4 regions of the Mesorhizobium sp. WSM4847 genome follow, and region 4 is predicted to be linked to each of the others. Evidence: riboswitches for the same ligand, from Rfam matches in the RefSeq annotation. Region 4 holds a riboswitch; each other region holds the start of a gene.
What was found. Region 4 has a riboswitch for cobalamin ahead of AC0L28_RS14255 (DUF1636 family protein). Riboswitches for the same ligand answer to the same signal wherever they lie in the genome.

Region 1: linked by a shared signal. The riboswitch ahead of metE (5-methyltetrahydropteroyltriglutamate--homocysteine S-methyltransferase) and the one ahead of AC0L28_RS14255 (DUF1636 family protein) in region 4 are both predicted to bind cobalamin.
Region 2: linked by a shared signal. The riboswitch ahead of AC0L28_RS07285 (aromatic ring-hydroxylating oxygenase subunit alpha) and the one ahead of AC0L28_RS14255 (DUF1636 family protein) in region 4 are both predicted to bind cobalamin.
Region 3: linked by a shared signal. The riboswitch ahead of AC0L28_RS34150 (ABC transporter ATP-binding protein) and the one ahead of AC0L28_RS14255 (DUF1636 family protein) in region 4 are both predicted to bind cobalamin.

The regions. Positions count from the first base shown of each region.
Region 1 covers NZ_JBVVPY010000012.1:77,495-82,866, reverse strand. Annotated here, with positions in the region: gene AC0L28_RS18620 (serine hydroxymethyltransferase) at 1-249, shown strand, start outside; gene metK (methionine adenosyltransferase) at 304-1,479, shown strand; gene AC0L28_RS18610 (adenosine kinase) at 1,588-2,580, shown strand; cobalamin riboswitch at 2,970-3,170, shown strand; gene metE (5-methyltetrahydropteroyltriglutamate--homocysteine S-methyltransferase) at 3,286-5,372, shown strand, end outside.
Region 2 covers NZ_JBVVPY010000004.1:186,802-192,173, forward strand. Annotated here, with positions in the region: gene bglA (beta-galactosidase BglA) at 1-252, shown strand, start outside; gene AC0L28_RS07265 (ABC transporter ATP-binding protein) at 278-1,390, shown strand; gene AC0L28_RS07270 (DUF680 domain-containing protein) at 1,581-1,817, opposite strand; gene AC0L28_RS07275 (DUF680 domain-containing protein) at 1,892-2,116, opposite strand; gene AC0L28_RS07280 (DUF680 domain-containing protein) at 2,184-2,390, opposite strand; cobalamin riboswitch at 2,898-3,100, shown strand; gene AC0L28_RS07285 (aromatic ring-hydroxylating oxygenase subunit alpha) at 3,214-4,461, shown strand; gene AC0L28_RS07290 (FAD-binding oxidoreductase) at 4,485-5,372, shown strand, end outside.
Region 3 covers NZ_JBVVPY010000057.1:554-5,925, forward strand. Annotated here, with positions in the region: gene AC0L28_RS34140 (bifunctional helix-turn-helix transcriptional regulator/GNAT family N-acetyltransferase) at 1-848, shown strand, start outside; gene AC0L28_RS34145 (AraC family transcriptional regulator) at 948-1,778, opposite strand; cobalamin riboswitch at 2,044-2,249, shown strand; gene AC0L28_RS34150 (ABC transporter ATP-binding protein) at 2,337-3,149, shown strand; gene AC0L28_RS34155 (ABC transporter substrate-binding protein) at 3,146-4,093, shown strand; gene AC0L28_RS34160 (FecCD family ABC transporter permease) at 4,123-5,124, shown strand.
Region 4 covers NZ_JBVVPY010000008.1:205,374-210,745, forward strand. Annotated here, with positions in the region: gene AC0L28_RS14250 (winged helix-turn-helix domain-containing protein) at 1-825, shown strand, start outside; cobalamin riboswitch at 1,097-1,301, shown strand; gene AC0L28_RS14255 (DUF1636 family protein) at 1,340-1,774, shown strand; gene cobW (cobalamin biosynthesis protein CobW) at 1,771-2,808, shown strand; gene cobN (cobaltochelatase subunit CobN) at 2,827-5,372, shown strand, end outside.

The DNA of each region.
Region 1 (5,372 bases), on a different contig from region 4:
GCAGGGATCATTACGAATTTCAACATGGTGCCGGGGGACCGGCGCCATCCCGCGTTCACCAGCGGCATTCGGTTAGGCACGCCAGCAGTGACGTCTGTGGGCATGCGCGAGGCGGAAATGCTGCAGATTGCCGCTTTCATCGACCTGGTTTGCCGCCAGCCCGATGATTCGGACGTCCATGCCCGCGTGCGCAGAGACGTTGCCGACTTCTGCGCTGCGTTCGACGTGCCGGGCATCTCCGACAGGTAAGAGGGCCTGATCAACTGTCACATCTAATTCCAACGCTTGAAGCGAGGACATCCCATGACCAGAAAATTCGTGTTTTCTTCCGAATCCGTCGGCGCCGGACATCCCGACAAGATGGCCGACAATATCTCAGATGGCGTGCTCGATGCGATCCTTCGTAAGGATCCCAAGGCTCGTGTCGCTTGTGAAGCGTTGGTGAAGTCAGGGATGGTCGTTCTGGCTGGCGAGATCACCAGTCACGCGCATATCGACTACAGCCAAGTTGCCCGCGATATCATTTTGGACATTGGATATGACGACGATGCGATCGGCTTTGACGGCCGGCGTTGCGCCCTGATCTTGGCCTTGACCGAGCAGTCGCCTGACATCAGCCAGGGCGTCGACGAGGGACGAGGGCAGGATCTCGATCAGGGAGCCGGGGATCAGGGCCTCATGTTCGGGTACGCGTGCAACGAGACCGAAACATTGATGCCGTTGCCAATCCAACTCGCTCACGAATTGACAAAAAAACAGGCGGAGGTGCGCCAAACCGGCCGCCTTGGCTGGCTTCGCCCGGACGTTAAATCTCAAGTGTCCGTCCGTTATGAGGGTTTGCGCCCGGTAGCGCTTGATACCATAGTCCTGTCGACGCAGCACGACGAAGAGGTCTCACAAGCCACGGTCCGCGAAGGCGTCATTGAGGAGATCATAAGGCCGGTCTTGCCCCACGACTTGGATACGACCGGGATAAGGGTCCTGGTCAATCCAACAGGCCGGTTCGTGGTCGGTGGGCCGCGCGGCGATTGCGGGCTTACCGGCCGCAAGATCATCGTCGATTCCTACGGCGGTATGGGGCGTCACGGCGGCGGTGCCTTTTCGGGCAAGGACCCGTCCAAGGTTGATCGGTCGGCCGCCTATGCGGCGCGGTACGTCGCAAAAAACGTCGTTGCCAGCGGACTGGCGCACGTGTGCGAGGTTCAGCTTGCTTACGCGATCGGTGTGGCCGCGCCGGTCTCTATCCTCGTCAATACATTCGGAACCGCAAAGATTGATGAAAAAAGGATCGAGCGCGCCGTCCTTGAGCTTTTCGATCTCCGGCCGAAAGGCATCATCAAGGCGCTTGATCTCTTACGGCCGATTTACCGCAAGACCGCGACATACGGACACTTCGGCCGCGAAGAGCCGGAGTTCACCTGGGAAAAGACGGACAGAGCCGACGACCTGTTGCGTGAGGCAGGACCGGCAGCTGCGTGATGCGCCGGTATTGGATGCGTCGGCATAGGGCGACCCATTCCACACTGGCAAGAAGCACGCCCGGCCTGCATGGCAAGAAGCTGGCTCGGATTTTTGGCGGAGATATTGATGCCGGATTATGACGTGCTTTGCATCGGCAATGCCATTGTCGACATCATCGCCCAGTGCGACGAGGCATTCCTCGAGACGAACGGCATCATAAAGGGCGCGATGAACCTCATCGACACCAGGCGCGCCGAGCTGCTCTACAGCCGCATGGGCCCGGCCATCGAAGCCTCCGGGGGCAGCGCCGGCAACACGGCAGCGGGCGTCGCCAGCTTCGGCGGTCGCGCCGCCTTCTTCGGCAAGGTCTCGAACGATGCGCTGGGCGAAATTTACGCCCACGACATCCATGCGCAGGGCGTTGCCTTCGACACCAGGCCGCTCAAGGGCAACCCGCCGACGGCGCGCTCGATGATCTTCGTCACTCCCGACGGCGAGCGCTCGATGAACACCTATCTCGGCGCCTGCGTCGAGCTCGGGCCGGAGGATGTCGAGGCCGACAAGGCCTCTGGCGCCAAGGTCACCTATTTCGAAGGCTATCTGTGGGACCCGCCGCGCGCCAAGGAGGCAATCCGCCAGACGGCCAAGCTGGCGCACGCGGCAGGCCGCGAAGTGTCGATGACGCTGTCGGATTCGTTCTGCGTCGACCGCTACCGCGACGAATTCCTCGACCTGATGCGCTCGGGCACGGTCGATATCGTCTTTGCCAACAGTCACGAGATCAAGTCGCTCTACCAGACGTCGTCGTTCGACGAGGCACTGGCGCAGATCCGCAAGGATTGCAGGATCGCCGCCGTGACCCGCTCGGAAAAAGGCTCCGTCATCGTGCGCGGCGACGAGACGGTGGTCATCAAGGCGACCGCCATCAAGGAACTGGTCGACACGACAGGCGCCGGCGATCTCTATGCCGCCGGCTTCCTGCATGGTTATACGCAAGGCCGCGACCTGCAGACCTGCGGCGACCTTGGCTCACTGGCGGCCGGATTGGTGATCCAGCAGATCGGCCCCAGGCCGCGGCAGAATTTGCGCCGCGAGGCTGAGCAGGCGGGGCTGTTGTAGGGCAGCATTTCGGCCACGTATTGCCCACCTTCCGTTGTGCAGGCTGTCCAGACAAGCGCGTGTAAATCGAACGTACCAGTCCGAGAAGGATGCCGGTTTTCTCCAAATTTCAATTTTGCAGGCTTAGGAACGTTGTCGCACTTCGGGCCAGTACTGCCGCCCGATCATGAATGGCCAACACGCGCCCTTTTTGACGAAAGTCGTTTTGAGCCGGGATCGTAGACTGGCAGATTGCCCGAGCGGCCAGGCACAGCCTGCGCAGACCGGCGAGTGGCGCAAATGGCTCAGCTCTACCGCGACCTGCTACTTGGGAACACGCCGCAGGTGAACGGTTCACATAAACACATAAACATTTCTTTATACCGCATTGGCAACAAAGCGGGCTGCTGCGATTGTCCGCGTGTCGTGGTTCTCCGCTAGGCGTTGCCGTAGCGGAGCTAAGAGGGAAGCCGGTGCAATGCCGGCGCTGCCCCCGCAACTGTAAGCGGCGAGCCAAACCCATCAATGTCACTGGGGCGAACTGCCCCGGGAAGACGGGGCAGAGGCTGTGACCCGCGAGCCAGGAGACCTGCCACGGTAAACAACGTCCACGGGCGGGGTGTCTGGTGGCCGCGGCAGCTCGGCGTTTATGCCGGCCTTCTAGCGCCTTCCTTGTCCCCGCCGCGACCATCGGGGTATGGAATGAATGTCTCCCAGCAAGTTCCCATAGCAACGCTTGGCATGCCGCGTATCGGTCGCCGGCGAGAACTGAAATTCGCGCTCGAAAGCTACTGGTCCGGAAAATCTTCTGCTGCCAACCTTCTGTCGACGGCGAAGGCACTCCGTGCCGCCAGCTGGAGCGAGCAGCACGACCGCGGCGTGTCGAAAATCCCGTCGAACGATTTCTCACTTTATGACCATGTGCTCGACACCGCAGCAATGGTCGGCGCCGTGCCATCCCGTTACGGCTGGACGGGCGGCGAGGTCCCGCTCGACATCTATTTCGCGATGGCGCGCGGGACGCAAGGCGATGCCGCGGGTTGCGTTCACGCCAGTCACGGGCATGCAGTTCAGGGCCAGCGCGTAACCGCGATGGAAATGACCAAATGGTTCGACACGAACTACCACTACATCGTGCCGGAGCTGAGCGACGATCAGGCATTCGCCCTCTCGTCGACGAAACCAGTCGATCACTTTCTGGAGGCAAAAGAGCTCGGCATCCATACACGCCCGGTCATCCTTGGACCGGTCACCTTCCTCAAGCTGGCGAAGTCTCCCGACCAGTGTTTCAATCCCATAGCGCTCCTACCGCGGCTGCTGCCCGTCTACGAGCAACTCCTGCGGAGGCTGGAGCTCTCGGGGGCCGACTGGGTGCAGATTGATGAGCCGGCGCTTGTGCTCGACCTTAGCCCGAACGAACGAGCTGCCTTCGAATTCACCTACGGCCAGCTGTCGAAAGCCGCGCCCAAGTTGAAAATTATGCTGGCGACCTATTTCGGGCCGCTGGGAGACAATCTGGAGACCGCGCTTTCGCTGCGCCTGGCGGGCCTGCATCTCGACCTCGTGCGCGCTCCCGAGCAGTTGGAGACGGTTGGTCGGCTCGCACCGAAGGATCTGGTGCTCTCGCTTGGCTTGATCGACGGCCGCAACGTCTGGCGCGCGAACCTGGCTGCCATTCTCGACCGCATCAAGCCGATCGTTGCCGGCTGGCCGCTGGATCGCGTCGAGATTGCGCCTTCCTGCTCGATGCTTCATGTGCCGATGGACCTGCGGATGGAGACCGCGCTCGATGTGGATGTCAGTTCGTGGCTGGCATTCGCCGCCCAGAAGAGTGAAGAGCTGCTTGTGCTGGCCCAAGCCTTATCCGAAGGCAGGGAGGCCGTAGCAGGCGCACTGAAAGCTTCTGCCGAGGCGGCCGCGGCGCGCGCAATGTCTGGAAAGGTCCATGATCCGCTCGTCCATGGGCGGGTTATCAGCATTGACGGCGCCATGAAGCAACGAAAGAGCGCATTTGCCAAGCGCTCCAGAGTCCAGGCTGACACGCTCGGCCTGCCGCCGTTCCCGACGACGACGATCGGGTCCTTCCCGCAGACGCCCGAGGTGCGCAGGGCGCGCTCCGCTCATGCGAAGGGCCGGCTGAGCTATGTCGATTACCAGGCCTTCCTGGAGAAGGAGACCGAGGCGGCGGTCCGCTGGCAGGAGGAGATCGGGCTGGACGTGCTGGTACATGGCGAGTTCGAACGAAACGACATGGTCCAGCATTTCGGCGAGCAGCTGTCCGGCCTCGCCTTCACCCAGCATGGCTGGGTGCAAAGTTACGGCTCCCGGCTGGTGCGCCCTCCCATCATCTTCGGCGACGTATCGCGGCCCAATCCGATGACGGTTCTCTGGTGGCAATTTGCCCAGTCGCTGACGAAAAAGCCGGTGAAGGGCATGCTCACAGGCCCAGTGACAATTCTTAACTGGTCTTTTGTTCGCGACGACGTACCCCGCGCCGAGGCCTGCCGCCAGATCGCACTCGCCATCCGCGATGAAGTGGCCGACCTTGAAAGAGCTGGCGCAAGGGTGATCCAGATCGATGAGGCCGCGTTTCGCGAAGGCTTGCCCCTGCGGAAGTCCGATTGGAAACATTATCTCGGCTGGGCAGTCGAATGCTTCCGTCTCGCTTCAACGGTTGTAGAGGACGCGACCCAAATTCACACCCACATGTGCTATTCGGAGTTCAATGAGATCATCGACTCGATTGCTGAACTGGACGCGGACGTCATTTCGATCGAGACGTCGCGCTCCAAAATGGAACTGCTGGACGCCTT
Region 2 (5,372 bases), on a different contig from region 4:
CGCCACCTGTATCCGGCGCTGGCCAAGGGCGAGATCGAGTTCATCGAAAGCCAGGGCGATACGGTCGCCTTCACGCGCCGCGAGGGCAATGAGCAGATCGTCTGCGCCTTCAATCTCGGCAGCCGACCGGCCGAAGTCAATCTCGGCGGACGCTCGCTGCAGCCCTTGCCGGGGCACGGGTTTTCGGGACAGACTGACGCCGGCTTTATCCGCCTCGGCGGCTACGGCGCCTGGTTCGGGCGTATCGACTGAATTTGCAATTCACTGGAGGGAACCCATGGCCGATGTCACGCTAAGGCAAGTGAAGAAATCATACGGCAATCTCAACATTCTCCATGGCATCGACCTCGACATAAAGTCGGGCGAGTTCATCGTCTTCGTCGGCCCTTCGGGCTGTGGCAAGTCGACCTTGCTGCGGTCGATCGCTGGGCTTGAGGAAATCACCTCCGGCGAGCTCAAGATCGACGGCGAGGTGGTGAACGACGTGCCGCCGTCGAAGCGCGGCATCGCCATGGTGTTCCAGTCCTATGCGCTCTATCCGCACATGACTGTCTACGACAACATGGCGTTCTCGATGAAGATCGGCAAGGAGAGCAAGGCCGAGATCGACAAGCGGGTGCGCCAGGCGGCGGAAATCCTGCAGCTGACCAAATATCTCGACCGCCTGCCCAAGGCGATGTCGGGCGGCCAGCGCCAGCGCGTCGCCATCGGCCGCGCCATCGTGCGCAACCCCAAGGTCTTCCTGTTCGACGAGCCGCTGTCGAACCTCGACGCGGCGCTGCGCGTCGCCACCCGCATCGAGATCGCCAAGCTCAAGGAATCGATGCCTGCTACAACGATGATCTACGTCACCCACGACCAGGTCGAGGCGATGACGCTGGCCGACCGCATCGTGGTGCTCAAGGAGGGCCATATCGAGCAGGTCGGCACGCCGATGGAGCTCTACAAGAGACCCGGCAATCTGTTCGTCGCCCAGTTCATCGGCTCGCCGGCCATGAACATCCTGCCGGCGACGATCGACAAATCAGGCGACCCGACCATCGTCAGTCATGTCGGCGGGCGCAAGGCGACGGTGCCGATCGCCACGCCGGCGTCGGTGAAGGGCGCTTCGGTGAGCTTCGGCGTGCGGCCGGAAGATCTGACGATCGCCACCGGTGCGGATTATCTTTTCGAGGGAACGGTGGATTATGTCGAGCAACTCGGCGAGGTCCAGCTCGTCTATGTCGACATCGGCCGCGCCGACCTGCCGCTGGTCACCAAGCTGCCAGGCAATGTCGGGGTCAAGCGCGGCGCTGCGCTGCGGTTGAATGCCGATGCCGGCGACCTGCATATTTTCGATGCCGACGGACATTCATTCACGCTCCACAAAGCGGAAGCAAAGGCAGCCTGAGAGCAGCAGCCGAACTGATGGATGTTTGGTGACCCAAAAACGAGAGCGGCGGGCAAAGCCGCCACTCTTGTGCGTTCCGGTCGCTGTTAGAGCGACGTGCGTCCAAGTGGACGCACAAAGGTACGCTCCAACACTTTAACCCTGCACATCGTGCTTTCCGAAAATCGGAACCGATTTTCGGGCCGATGCGCTAGCGGCCGAACAGGTTCCGGTCGCTGCCCTGCGGGGCGGACTTCTGTACGTCGCCCGACGAGTTGAGCAGCTTGTAGACCGGCGAGCCGGTATTGCGTACCGAAGAAGTCTGCGTGTTGTCGACGTTGATGGTCGCCTGCTTGTTGATGTCGGTTCTGCCAAAGTTGTCGCTACCGGCAAAAGCGCCGCCCGCAGCAATCAAAAGCGCGGCGGCGGTAAGAACGATCTTCTTCATTTTCAAAACTCCTGGATTTTCTTGGTTCCGCCAGCCCGGCGGGCAAATGCCGCCGCCGCTGTTGGAACGAACTGTTAGTTGTTGCCGAACAGGTTACGGTCGCTGCCGTTGACGGGTTTCTCGTCAGCCGGAACCGGATTCTGCGCCGAAGCCGAATTCCGAATCGAAGCCGTGTACGAGTTGCTGTCGACCGCAGCGGCCGGCTGGTTGGCGCCGTTCGATCCAAAGTTGTCGCTGCCGGCAAAAGCGCTGCCGGAGATGGCCACAATGGCGGCGGTGGCAAGAATGAGCTTCTTCATTTCAAATACTCCTGAGTTCCTCAGATCCCGAGCGGCGGACCGCCACTTTGCTGTTTGGGACCAGCTGTTAATTGTTGCCGAAAAGGTTGCGGTCGGCGCCCTGGCCAACGGGCTGCTTTTCAGCGTGAGCCGGCATCTGGACAGAGGCCGTATACGAGCTGTCGACCGCGACGGCCGGCTGGTTGGCGGCGTTGGACCCATAATGGTCGCTGCCGGCAAAGGCGCTGCCGGTGATGGCCAGAGCGGCGGCGGCAGTAAGAGCGATCTTTTTCATTTTAGTACTCCAGTATCTTGGTCTTCAGTCCGTCTAGCGGCGTGTCTTGGGAGGATGCGCGCGTCGTTCGGATAGCCCCGATGTGGGAAGGCCATTCGGCGGATTCCAATCACGAAGTTGTTCCGTGTGGACCAAGAATCTACACCTTGAAATTGTACCAGAGGCATCTACCACTATGGTTTTATGGTTCGTTTTCAATATCTTATGCCAAATTTGCCGCTCGACGATTTGACGGATTGGCGGATCTGCGTTCACTGCGTGCTGCACGCATTGTCAACAGAAACGAACCGTTCGGTTCGATTTTAGAAGCGGCTAATAGTCACTTTTGTAAACTGTTAACCTTCCTGGTCTCCGCCGCGGGTCGGATTCGATGTCACGGCAGCCGACAATGGCCGCCGACAAAGCGGGTTTCAGCCCTGCAGATATAAACCTGCAGGTTTCGCCGGCGGTGTCGCGCCGCATGGATACGATGTCGCTTTCATGCCGGCAGTCAGCCGGCCGGCATGATTAGATCACGCCATCTCAGGTGCCGCTTGGTGACGACGAAGCGGAGAATTGGGAAGCCGGTCAGAACCCGGCGCTGCCCCCGCAACGGTGGTGGAGTTCAAGTCGCAACGGGAGACCACTGGGCCACAAGCCTGGGAAGGTGTCGCGACGAGTCCGCAAGGACACTCCAGAGCCCGGAAACCAGCCCGAGATTTTCAGACTCGACTGATCGCGGTGGGCGGTCAAGAGGTGGATGATGCACGTCCGGCCCTTTTGCCGGCGTGCAAACGGTCCTCCCTCCATCACCACCAGTTCAGTCCTTACACGAGGACAGGACATGGACGCGCGCAACGACATGCTGAGGCTCTTGCACGGCCGCAGGCAAGGCTATTCGCTCGAGCAGCCCTTCTACACCGATCCAGATTTCTTCAAGCTCGACATGGAGCTGATCTGGTATCGCGACTGGCTGTTCATCGGCCACGATTGCGAGTTGCCGAAAGCTGGCAGCTATATCACCGCCCAGATCGGCGACTATCCGGTCGTGCTGGTCCGCGACCAGCAAGGCAAGATCAATGCCTTCCACAATTCCTGCCGGCATCGCGGCAGCCGTGTCTGCAATGCCGACAAGGGCACTGCGGCGAAGCTGGTCTGCCCCTATCACCAGTGGACCTACGAGCTGGACGGCCGGCTGTTGTTTGCTCGCCAGATGGCAGACGGCTTCGACAAGAGCCAGTTCAGCCTGAAGCCGGTGGCGTGCGAAAGCGTTGGCGGCTACATCTTCATCTGCCTGGCCAACGAGCCGGCCGACTTCGCGCCGATGCGCGCCATGATCGAGCCTTACCTCCTGCCGCACCGGCTGCGCGAGGCAAAAATCGCCTTCGAATCGACCATCGTCGAGAAGGGCAACTGGAAGCTCGTCTGGGAGAACAACCGCGAGTGCTATCATTGCGCCGGCAACCATCCGGAACTCTGCAAGACATTCCCGGAAGCGCCGACCGTCACCGGCGTGCAGGGCGCCGACAGCGATCCGGAGATGCTCGCGCACTGGGCGAAATGCGAGGCGGCAGGCCTGCCGAGCAAGTTCCGCATCGATCCGGCCGGGCAGTATCGCGCCACCCGCGCGCCGCTGCTGCGCGACGCCGTCAGCTACACGATGACGGGAAGACGCGCGGTGAAGAAGAACCTTTCCGACAGCGTTTCCACCGACCGTATCGGCTCGCTGCTGCTCTATCACTATCCGACGACCTGGAACCATATCCTCGGCGATCATGCCGTCACCTTCCGCGTGCTGCCGATCAGTGCCACGGAAACGGCCGTCACCACCAAATGGCTTGTCCACAAGGACGCGGTCGAAGGCGTCGATTACGACCTCGCCGAACTCACCCATGTCTGGACCGAGACCAACGACCAGGACCGTCGCATCGTCGAGGAAAACGCCTTCGGCATCCTGTCGCCGGCCTATGAGCCCGGCCCCTATTCGGAACTGCATGAGGGCGGCGTCATCCAGTTCGTCGAATGGTACGCCTCCTTCATCGGGCCGCGCCTTGCCGAGGCCGGGCGGCCGGCGCTGCGCAGCGTCGCCTGAACGGGGTCAAGGGGATGAATGCGATGACGGACCTTGGCCTCTACCGCCATCTCGACGAGATGGCGCCCTGGAACGACAGGCTCCAGGTGCTGGAAGTCATCGGCGTCAGCGACGAGGCGCCTGACGTGAAGACCTTCACCTTCCGCTCTGACAACCAGACCTGGTTCCGCTACAGACCGGGGCAGTTCGTGACGCTGGAACTGCCGACCACCGAGGGCCCGCTGATGCGGACCTATACGCTGTCGTCCTCGCCGTCGCGGCCGTTCTCGATCGCGGTGACGGTGAAAGCGCAGGCCGGCAGCCTCGGCACCCGCTGGATGTTCGACAATCTGAAGCCCGGCGTTCACGTGAAGGCCTATGGGCCGGCGGGCGACTTTTCGCTGCACAGCCATCCCGCGGCCAAGTATCTGTTCATTTCGGCCGGCTCCGGCGTGACGCCGATGATGTCGATGCTGCGCTGGCTGAACGACTGCGCGCCATGGACCGATGTCGGCTTCGTCAACTGCGCGCGAAAGCCCGAGGAGATCATCTTCCGCAAGGAACTCGAGCTGCTCGGCAGCCGCATGCCGGGCCTGACGCTCGGCTTCATGATCGAGGAGCGGTCCAGCCGTGAGGGCTGGTTCGGCCATATGGGCCGGATCGACGCGATAAGGCTGCCGCTGCTGGCGCCCGATTTTCGCGAGCGCGAAATTTTCTGCTGCGGCCCCGACCCGTTCATGCGCGCCGTGCGGCAGATGCTGGAGGCGGCCGGCTTCGACATGGCCAACTACCATCAGGAGAGCTTTGCGGCCCCGGCGGTGGAGGAAATACCGGCCCCGTTCGGTTCGCCGCCAGAGGGTGGGCCGGCAAAGGGTGGGGTCGAGGTACCTGCCGAGGCCGCAACGCCGATCCGCTTTTCGCTTTCGGATATC
Region 3 (5,372 bases), on a different contig from region 4:
ATGAAGGGCTGCTGAAAAGCGCCTTCTCGCTGACCGAGGCTCGGGTGCTCTATGAACTGGCGCATCGCGATGGCCTGACCGCCACCGATCTTGCGCGCGATCTCGGGCTCGACCCCGGCTATCTCAGCCGGTTGCTGAAAAAATTCGAGGAGCGTGGTCTGGTCGAGCGCGTGGCGACGCAAGCCGATGCTAGGCGCTCGTCGATTGCGCTGACGCCGGCGGGAAGAGCGGCGTTCGCGCCGCTGAACCAGGGTTCGCACGATCAGGTCGCGGCCCTGCTCGACCGGCTTTCCGCACCGGAACAGGACAGGCTGGTCAAGGCGATGCAGACGGTGCAGCGCCTGCTGGGCGAGAGTGCAGAGCCCAGGGTCCCTTACATGCTGCGGTCTTTGCAGGTCGGCGACATCGGCTGGATCATCCATCGCCAGGGCCTGCTCTACGCGCAGGAATATGGCTGGGACGAAACTTATGAGGCGCTGGTCGCCGAAATCCTCGGCGCCTTCGTCAAATCCTACGATCCGAAATGGGAACGCAGCTGGATCGCCGAGCGGGAAGGGGAAGCCGTCGGCTCGGTCTTTCTCGTGCGCCAGTCGGACGCGGTGGCGAAGCTGCGCCTGCTCTATGTCGAACCCTCGGCGCGCGGTCTCGGCATCGGCAGGCGGCTGGTCGAGGAATGCATCGGCTTTGCCCGTGCCAAGGGCTACAAGAAATTGACGCTGTGGACCAACGACGTGCTCACCTCAGCGCGTCGCATCTACGAGGCGTCCGGGTTCAAGCTGGCCAATCAGGAACGCCACCACGCCTTCGGCAAGGATCTGGTCGGCCAGAACTGGAATTTGGACTTGTAGCGTCTTTCCCCTCTCCCCTTGTGGGACAAGGGGAGAAGGCAAGATAAGGCGGATCGCCTCGACACTAGTCTCCAACACAAGTTGAAAACTGGCCGTTCCTCACCCGACCGGTATCCAGATTTCCAGCCCGCCATTGCCGCTGCGCGGATCGAATTCGGGGCCGTAGCGCTCGAATTCGGGCGCGTCGGCAATCTTGTGCCCGGAGGCCGGCAGCCATTTGTTCCAGATCGTGTTGACCGTGCGGCGGATGGTCGAGATGTGGTCACGATGGGCGAACACGGCGTATTTCTGCGCCGGCACGCGTACGCGCGAAAACCCCTTCGGCAGGTCCGAAAAATCGGACACCTCGACGCCGGCGATATAGTCGAAATTGCCTGCATCGTCGCCGTTGACGCAGACGCCATAGGCGATGTCGCCGACCTCGCCTGGAATGTTGCCGACATAGGGGCCGAACCGCTGCCACTGCATCGGAATGCCGGCGCTGGTTTCGCAGCTGTAGCGCTCGCCGAGACCGGCGATGAGGAACGGCCGGCTGGTTTCGAAACGCGGCGGCTCGAGATTGGCGAGGAAGGACTGGTCCATCAGGATCGGCTCCACGAGATCGAGGTTTTTGAGCGAGCCTTGCGCGCGCACCAGTTCCGGCGTGGTGCCGAACTGGTCGCGGAAGGCACGGGTGAAAGCCTCATGCGAGGCATAGCCGGCGTCGAGCGCGACCGAGAGGATGTCCGGTGCGCCGGCGGCGAGCCTGCGCGCCGCCTCGGTCAGCCGGCGAGAACGCAGGTAGCCCATCACCGAACGTCCGGTCGCCGCACCGAAAGCCCGCGTCACGTGAAAGCGCGACACGCCGCTGCTGTTGGCGACATCGTCGAGCGAGATGGCCTCCGGCAGATGGCTTTCGACGAACCACAGCGCTTTCTCGGTCGGGTTCATATGGCTCCTTGCTGTGGGACTGCGCATTGGCCAGGTCATGGTATCGCTTCCTGGTGGAGGCAGTTTGATCGAAATTGCGCACCGCGCAATGCGACGGTGGTCGGCAAGTCCAAGGCGTTGGGCGAAGGGCTTGACGGGAGCAGGCGTTGTCTTTTAAGTAGTAACGTTATTACATTACGAGATTCGGTATGCTCGTTCTGACAAGACCATTGCTCGCGGGGCACTCCGAACCCCGGAAACTTATTGCGCTGGGATTGGCGGAAAACTAGGGGGGCTGACTGATGGTCCCCAAGCCGAAAGGCGAGGGGTGAAAAGGGAACACGGTGAGATCTTCGGATCGAGGCCGTGGCTGCCCCCCGCAACTGTAAGCGGCGAGCAAAATCCGAAAATGCCACTGGCCGGCAAGGCTGGGAAGGCAGGATGGCGCAAGGACCCGCGAGCCAGGAGACCTGCCATCGCACGAGTTGACCGGACGGGGTGTGCCGGGAGGAGACGTGGACATCGGTCTTGTCGGCCGGTCCAGCTTCCTTCCGTCGCCATTGAGAAAGTGACGGTAAGTTGGACGCCTGCCAGCCTCTTCTTGAAGCGCGTGAACTGAGCGCCACGGCGAATGGCCAGCGCCTGGTCAGTGCGGTCAGCCTTTCGGTCGCGGCGGGAGACCGCCTCGCCATCATCGGTCCCAACGGCGCCGGCAAGACGACGCTGCTGCGCATGCTATGCGGCACGCTGCGTCCGAGCGCGGGAGATGTGAGATTTTCCGGACGCCGGCTGGAGACGTTTCCGGCCGCCGAGCGGGCGCTGCACATGGCGGTCGTCGGCCAGACCGATCAGCCCGATCCGCGGCTTGCCGTGATCGACTACGTCGGACTTGGGCGGGTCCCGCATGCCTGCTGGCGACGCAGGAGCGAGCAACGCGACGTCGTCGTCGAAGCGCTTCGCAGAACCGGCCTGCTGCCGCTGCTCGGCCGCACGATCGGCTCGCTGTCGGGTGGTGAGCGGCAACGCGCCCAGCTGGCGCGCGCCATCGCCCAGGAGCCGAAAATCCTGTTCCTCGATGAACCGACCAATCATCTCGATCCGCGCGCCCGCAGCGAACTTCTCGAACTCGTATCGCAGCTTGGCATGACCGTCGTGGCGGTGCTGCATGATCTGTCGCTGGTCACGCCATTTGCCACCAGGGTCGCGGTGATGAACGAGGCCCGCCTGCAGGCACTCGCCCGTCCGCGCGAGGCGCTGACCAAGCAGTTGATTCGCGAGATTTTCGGCGTCGAGGTGCTTCGGCTGCGCCATCCGACCGAAGACCGCGAACTCACGGTGTTCGAAGTCCCGAACCGTGCCTCTTCTGATCCAACCAAGGAGCAACATCCGTGAAACGCCTCGCACTGTCTTTTGCCTCTATGCTGCTTGCCCAGACCGCCTTCGCTTTCCCGGTAACAGTCGACAGCTGCGGCACGCCGCTGACGTTCGACGCCGCGCCGAAGCGCGCCGTCATCCAGGATATGAACATGGCCGAGATGGCCTTCGCTCTGGGGCTGCAACCGTCGATCGTCGGCCTGACCGGCATCACCGGATGGTACAAGGTCGGTCCGGAATTCAAGGCCGAGCAGGGCGCGATCCCGGAACTTGCGCCGAAATATCCGACGCTCGAAAACCTGGTCGCGGTCGAGCCCGATTTCTTCTTCGCCGGCTGGTATTACGGCATGAAGCCGGGCGGCGACGTAACGCCAGATACGCTGGCGCCGCACGGCGTCAAGACGCTGGTGCTGACGGAAAGCTGCGTCCATCTCGACAACAACCGCCCCGCCGCCTCGATGGACCTGCTCTACGGCGACATCGAAAAGCTGGGCAGGATTTTCGGCAAGCAAGCCAAGGCGGAAAAACTCGTTTCAGGCTGGAAAGCGCAACTCGCCGATATCACGGCAAAGGTCGGCGACCGCGAGCGGACGCGGGTGTTTCTCTACGACTCCGGCGAAGACAAACCCTTCACATCAGGCAAGTTCGCGATCCCCAGCGCCATGATCGCCGCTGCCGGCGGCGACAACATCATGGCCGACATGCAGACGAGCTGGGGCAACACGGACTGGGAAACGGTCGCTTCCCGCAATCCGCAGTTCCTGATCCTGCTCGACTACCAGGACGGCGGCGGTTACAGGAAACTGCTCGACTTCCTCAAAGTCCATCCGGCAATGAAGGAGACCGATGCGGTCAGGAACGAGCGCTTCGTCGCGCTGCGCTATGCCGAGCTGACGCCCGGACCTGCTAACATCGAGGCGATCGGCAAGATCGCCAGCGCGATACACCCGGAAGCCTTCTGAGCTTGCGCCACAGGGCATTCGAAATGGCCATGGCAGCAGGAGCGGCAGCAATCGCCGCGCTTGCTCTGCTGTCGATCGCCTATGGATCGACGGTCATAGCGTTGAGCGACGTGATTGCTGCGCTCGGACATGCGGCCGGGCTGGACGGAGACCTCGTGCCCGGCTCGCTCGGCAATATCCCGGTTGCCAAGATTGTCGTCGATCTCAGGCTGCCGCGCACCATCATGGCGATCTGTGTCGGCGCCGGGCTGGGCGTCATCGGCGCGCTGCTGCAGACGGTAACCCGAAACGACATCGCCGATCTGTTCCTGTTCGGCCTGTCCTCCGGTGCCGCGGCCGGCGCTGTTTCCGTCATCACCATTTTTGGCGACCGTTTCGGCATCTGGACGTTGCCGGTTGCCGCCTTCACCGGCGGCATATTGGCCGCCGGCATCGTGCTTTTGCTGGTTTCGCGGGTGAGGGGGCAAGGCCCCGAACGGCTGATACTGGCCGGGCTTGCCGTCTCGTTCATGTTCGCCGCCCTGACCAACTATCTCGTCTTCGCCGGAGACCAGCGCGCCGCTCACTCGGTATTGTTCTGGACGATGGGCGGGCTCGGCCTGGCGCGATGGGACAATGTCGGGCTGGCTGCTCTTGGCGCGGGCACCATTCTTGCCTATGGCCTGTGGAACCATCGCAAGCTCGACGCCTTCCTGGCCGGCGAGAATGCTGCCGAAAGCCTCGGCGTGCCGGTTGTGCGGATGCGCAGGACGGCGTTTCTCGTCGCTGCCTTCTCGACGGCGATCCTGGTCTCGGTCGCAGGTGTCATCGGTTTCGTCGGGCTGATGATCCCGCATCTGTCCCGGCCCTTGGCCGGCCCGTTGCATCTGCGCCTGATTGCAAGCTGCGCCCTCTTCGGAGCGGTGCTGCTGCTGGCAAGCGACCTTCTGGCGCGCACGCTGCTGCCGCCGCAGGAACTGCCGATCGGCATCATCACCAGTTCGGTCGGCGCTTTCTTCGTGGTCACCATGCTCATTCGGAACCGTTCATGATGGGCTGCCATGCACACTTGCCGGCTTCTGGCACAATGCCGAGTCTTTGGACTGACTTCTGGGACCGGCGCAGCGCGCCGAACCGCCTGTCGAGATTTTCACCGGCAGGATCGGCCATCATGTGCGATGGGCCTGCACGAGATTGGCTCCCCCTTCTCCCCTTGTGGGAGAAGGTGGCCGCGAAGCGGCCGGATGAGGGGTGCTCCAGCTTGGAACCGACAGCACTCCGGCCAGCACCCCTTGTGTCT
Region 4 (5,372 bases):
CGCACCGCCTACATTGAAGACATCTTTCGCGAGGTCGTCGAACGCGGCCCGATCGCCGCTTCCGCCCTGGAAGGCCAGAAAGGCTCAGGCGGCTGGTGGGGCTGGAGCGACGCCAAGCACGCTTTCGAATGGCTGTTCTGGGCCGGCCGCATAACCACGGCGTCACGTCGTGGCTTCGAGCGGCTTTATGATCTGCCGGAGCGCGTGCTGCCGCCGGCAGTACTTGCCTTGCCTGTGCCCTCGCCTGAGGATGCGCACCGCGAATTGCTGCGCATTTCCGCCCGCGCCCACGGCGTCGCGACAACTGGCGACCTGCGCGACTATTTCCGCCTCTCCCCCGCCGACATCAAAGGCCGCATTGAGGAACTGGTCGACGCCGGCGACCTCTTGCCGGTGACCGTCGAAGGCTGGAGCAAGCCCGCCTATCTTCACAGGAATGCCCGTTTTCCGCGCAAGATCGAGGCGCGCGCCTTGCTCGCTCCCTTCGATCCGGTAGTCTTCGAGCGGGCGCGTACGGAAAGACTGTTCGACTTCCGCTATCGCATCGAGATCTACACCCCTGCCGAAAAGCGCCAATACGGCTATTATGTGCTGCCGTTCCTGCTCGGCGAAAGGATCGTGGCGCGCATCGACCTTAAGGCCGACCGCCCGGCCGGCGTGCTGCGCGTCCATGCCGCCTATGCCGAACCCGGCGCGCCGCCGCAAACCGCCGCCGAACTTTTTGAGGAATTGAAGCTGATGCAGGGCTGGCTCGGGCTCGAACGCATCGAGGTGACGCCTGCAGGGGATCTGGGCCAGGCGCTGGCGGAAGTCGCGGTTTCGTAAGGGATTGCCGATGTCGGCGCCGCCCCTCACCTGCCTGCCGGCATCCTCTCCCCGTATAGAGACGGGGAGAGGGACGCTGTCATCGATGGTTTCGCCAATCGCCAGCGTTGCAGGAGGGGGCGCCGCGGTTGCGGCCAGTTCTTTCTCCCCGTCACCATACGGGGAGAAATGCCCGGCAGGGCAATGAGGGGCAGCGCCGACATCGAAAATTGCTCTGAAGCGTTTCCCTCGCCGTGTCGGAAGCATGCGTTGACACGACTGCCTCCACAAGCCTAAATCCGGTTCAGACGGTCTCCTCTCGGCAAAGGGAGGAGCCAAGAGGGAATGCGGTGCGAAATCTCGATTTCAAATCCGCGGCTGTCCCCGCAACTGTAAGCGACGAGCCAAGGCCGATAACCACTGGGAAAAATCCCGGGAAGGCGGCACGAAGGCGATGACCCGCGAGCCAGGAGACCTGCCGTCTAGGACTTAAGAATCCGATCGCCTGGCGGGTTTTCCGGGCAAGGAGCCTGATTTGGAACGCGACAGCAGTTTTTCGGCTGAGACAGCGGGCGTATTGTCCGGCGATGATGATGCTCTGGCCGACGTCACCGTGATCGTCTGCGCCTCCTGCCGTGACGAGACCGGCTCCGACGGCCATCCTCGCGCCGGCGAATTGTTGGCCGAAGACTCGCGCCGCGCCGCCTCTGGCGAAAACATCCGTATCCGCAGCGTCGAATGCCTCGGCAACTGCAAGCGCCGCCTCAGCGCCGCTATCCTGCGCGACGGCTGCTGGAGCTATGTCTTCGGCGACCTGACCGCGACCAGCGGCGCCGATCTCATCACCGGCGCAAAACTCTTCGCCACCTCGACCGACGGCCTCATGCCATGGCGCGGCCGCCCCGATTGCCTGAAGCGCGGCCTCGTTGCCCGCATCCCTCCCCTCGACCTTTTGAAGGACCAGATATGACCACTTCCGCATCGCGCGTGCCCTGCACCGTCGTCACAGGCTTCCTCGGCGCCGGCAAGACGACGCTGATCCGCCATCTGCTCGAAAACGCTGGCGGCAAGCGGCTGGCCATCATCGTCAACGAGTTCGGCGACATCGGCATCGATGGCGAGATTCTTAAGGGATGCGGCATCGACACCTGCCCTGAGGAAAACATCGTCGAGCTGGCCAATGGCTGCATCTGCTGCACCGTCGCCGACGATTTCGTCCCGGCGCTCGACCAGATCCTGTCGCTGACGCCCAGGGTCGACCATATCCTGATCGAAACCTCCGGGCTGGCCCTGCCCAAGCCGCTGGTCCAGGCCTTCCAGTGGCCGACGGTGAAGAGCCGGGTGACGGTCGACGGCGTCATTGCCGTGGTCGACGGACCGGCGCTGGCCGAAGGCCGCGTTGCCAACGACATGGACGCCCTGCAGGCGCAGCGCGCGCAGGACGCGACGCTCGACCACGACGATCCGGTCGAGGAGGTGTTCGAGGACCAGCTCGCCTGCGCCGACCTGATCATATTGTCGAAGAGCGACCTGATGGACGCCGCCGGCTCGGCCCGCGCCAATGCCGTCATCGGCAAGCACGCCGCCCGCGCGGTGAAGATCGTGCCGGCCTCGCAGGGCAAGGTCGATCCCTCCGTGCTGCTCGGCCTCGGCCTTGCCGTCGAGGACGACATCGAGAACCGCAAGACCCACCACGATGACGAGCTCGATCACGAGCATGACGATTTTGACTCGTTCGTCATCGACATTCCGTCGATTGCCAATCCCGAAGAGCTGGCTTTGCGTGTCGCCACGGCGGCGGAAGAAGAAAACGTACTGCGCGTAAAAGGCTTCGTCGAGGTCGGCGGCAAGCCGATGCGGCTGTTGCTGCAGGCAGTCGGGCCGCGCGTCAACCACTATTACGACCGCGCCTGGACCGCCGCCGACGATCGCCGCTCCCGCCTCGTCGTCATCGGCCTGAAAGGGCTGAACCGCCCGGCGATCGAGCGTATCCTCGCCGGCTGACCTCAGGCACGAGCCGCGATGCACATCCTCACCACCACATCCGCCTCGCTCGACGATCTTGCCGAGCCTGTCGATCTCAGGCAGACGCCTGCGGATGTCGTGGCGCTGTCCTTCACCGACAGCGATCTGGCCGGGCTGGCGGCGGCGTGGCAGGCGGACGCGGATCGCCTGCCGTCGATGCGGTTGGCCGCCTTGCGCGATCTGCGCCATCCGATGTCCGTCGACCTGTGGATCGACAGCGTCGCCCGGCACGCCAGGGTTGTTCTGGTTCGCATCCTCGGCGGTTACGACTGGTGGCGCTACGGCTGCGATCAGCTCGCCTCGACCGCCCGCGCGCACGGCATAAAACTGGCGCTGCTGCCCGGCGAATGCCGCGACGAGGATTTGCGTCTGATCGAAGGCTCGACGCTGCCGCGCCAGGAGCTCGACGGCCTGCTCGGCTATTTTCGCGAAGGCGGCCCGGAGAATATGACGGCGCTGGTGCAGAGGTTGGCAAGTCTCGCCGGATCAGATGTGGCGGTCGCTGAACCTGTCAGCGTGCCAAAAGCCGGCTACTATCAACCGGGACTGGGGGTCGTCGAGCGCGACGTCCCCCTCCCCCTCGAGGGGAGGGTCCGGCCGCAGGCCGGGGGTGGGGTCGCCTGTGAAGTGCGCCAACACTCTGAAGTGCGCCAACAGCAAACAACGTCGAGCACTGCCGCAACGACCCCGCCCGGCCCTGCGGGCCACCCTCCCCTCGAGGGGGAGGGGGACGTCGTGCCCATTCTCTTCTACCGCTCGATGCTGCTCGCCGCCGACGTCGCGCCGATCGACGCATTGTTTGACGCGCTGCGGCAGCGCGGCATCGCCCCCGTGCCGATCTTCGTCTCCAGCCTCAAGGACCCGGCCTCGCTCGCCTTTGTCGAAACCGCGCTTGCCACGCTGAAGCCGGCCGCCATCATCACCGCGACCGCCTTCGCCTCGGGTGCCGAGCCCGGCGTCGAAACCCTGTTTGACCGCGCCGGCGTTCCTGTCTTCCAGGTCATCGTCGCGACGACACGCCGCGATATCTGGCAAGACAACCAGCGCGGCTTGGCGCCCGCCGACCTCGCCATGCATGTCGTCCTGCCTGAACTCGACGGCCGCATCCTTGCGGGCGCCGTTTCCTTCAAGGGCGAAAGCGAGGTCGATCCCGCATTGGCTTTCCGCGCCTTCGCCAACCGGCCGGAGCCGGACCGCGTCGCCCAGGTGGCGAACCGTGTCGAGGCGTTCGTGCGCCTGCAGCGCACGCCGCGCGAAAAGCGCAAGCTCGCCATCCTGATCCCCGACTATCCGAGCGCCCCCGGCCGCACCGGCTACGCCGTCGGCCTCGACGTGCCGTCCAGCGTGCTGGCGATGCTGCACGACCTGAGCGAACAGGGCTATGTCGTTGAAGGGATTCCGCAAACGCCGCGTGCATTGCTGGGGATGCTGGAGTCGGTCGATCAAGGGTTGGCATTGAAGGAGTATCTGACCTTCTCGAAGGAATTGCCTGCTGAGGCAATGGCTGTGGTAGAGGCCGCATGGGGGAATGCTGAAGATGAGACAGGTTGGTGCGAGGCACCCCCCTCTATCCTGCCGGACATGTCCGGCAGGACAGAGGGGGGCGCGACGGAGCACCAACCTTCGAGTCTGGCAAACAGCAAACAATTCCCCTTCCGCGCCACCAGCTTCGGCAACATCACCGTGGCGCTCGCCCCTGACCGCGGGCGTTCAGTCGACCGTCGCGCCGACTATCACGACCCGACGCTGCCGCCGCGCCATGCGCTGATCGCCTTTGGCCTGTGGCTGCGCAAGGCGCTCGATGTCCATGCCCTCGTCCATGTCGGCGCCCATGGCACGCTGGAATGGCTGCCCGGCAAGACAGTGGCGCTCAGCGAAACCTGTTTTCCCGAGATCGTCACCGGGCCCCTGCCCGTCATCTATCCCTTCATCGTCTCCAACCCGGGAGAGGCAGCGCAGGCCAAGCGGCGCATTGCCGCCGTCACCCTCGGCCATCTGCCGCCGCCTCTGACCGGCGCCGGGCTGGACGAGAACCAGCACCAGCTTGAGCGGCTGGTCGACGAATATGCCCAGGCCGACGGGCTCGACCGCCGCCGCCGCGACCGCCTGGCGAGGCTGATTGTCGAAACCGCTGAAAAGACCGGGCTCGCCTACGAGGCCGGCGTCGCCGGAACCGACGCGCCCGACGAAGCGCTGCGCCGCATCGACGCCTGGCTCTGCGACCTCAAGGACTTCGCCATCAAGGACGGGCTGCACATCTACGGCCGCTCAGCCGAGGGCGAGGCCGATCAGCTGCGCGAGCAAAGTGCGGCGGCCGAGAAATCAGCATTGATCGCGGCCCTCGACGGCCGCCATGTCCCTGCCGGTCCTGCCGGCGCGCCGGCGCGTGGCCGGCGCGATGTCCTACCGACTGGCCGCAACCTGTTCACATCGGATCCACGCACCATGCCGACGCCGACATCCTTCGATCTCGGCAGGGCGGCGTCCGACGAGGTCTTGCGCAGCTACATGCAGGCGCATGGCGACTGGCCGCGCTCGCTGGT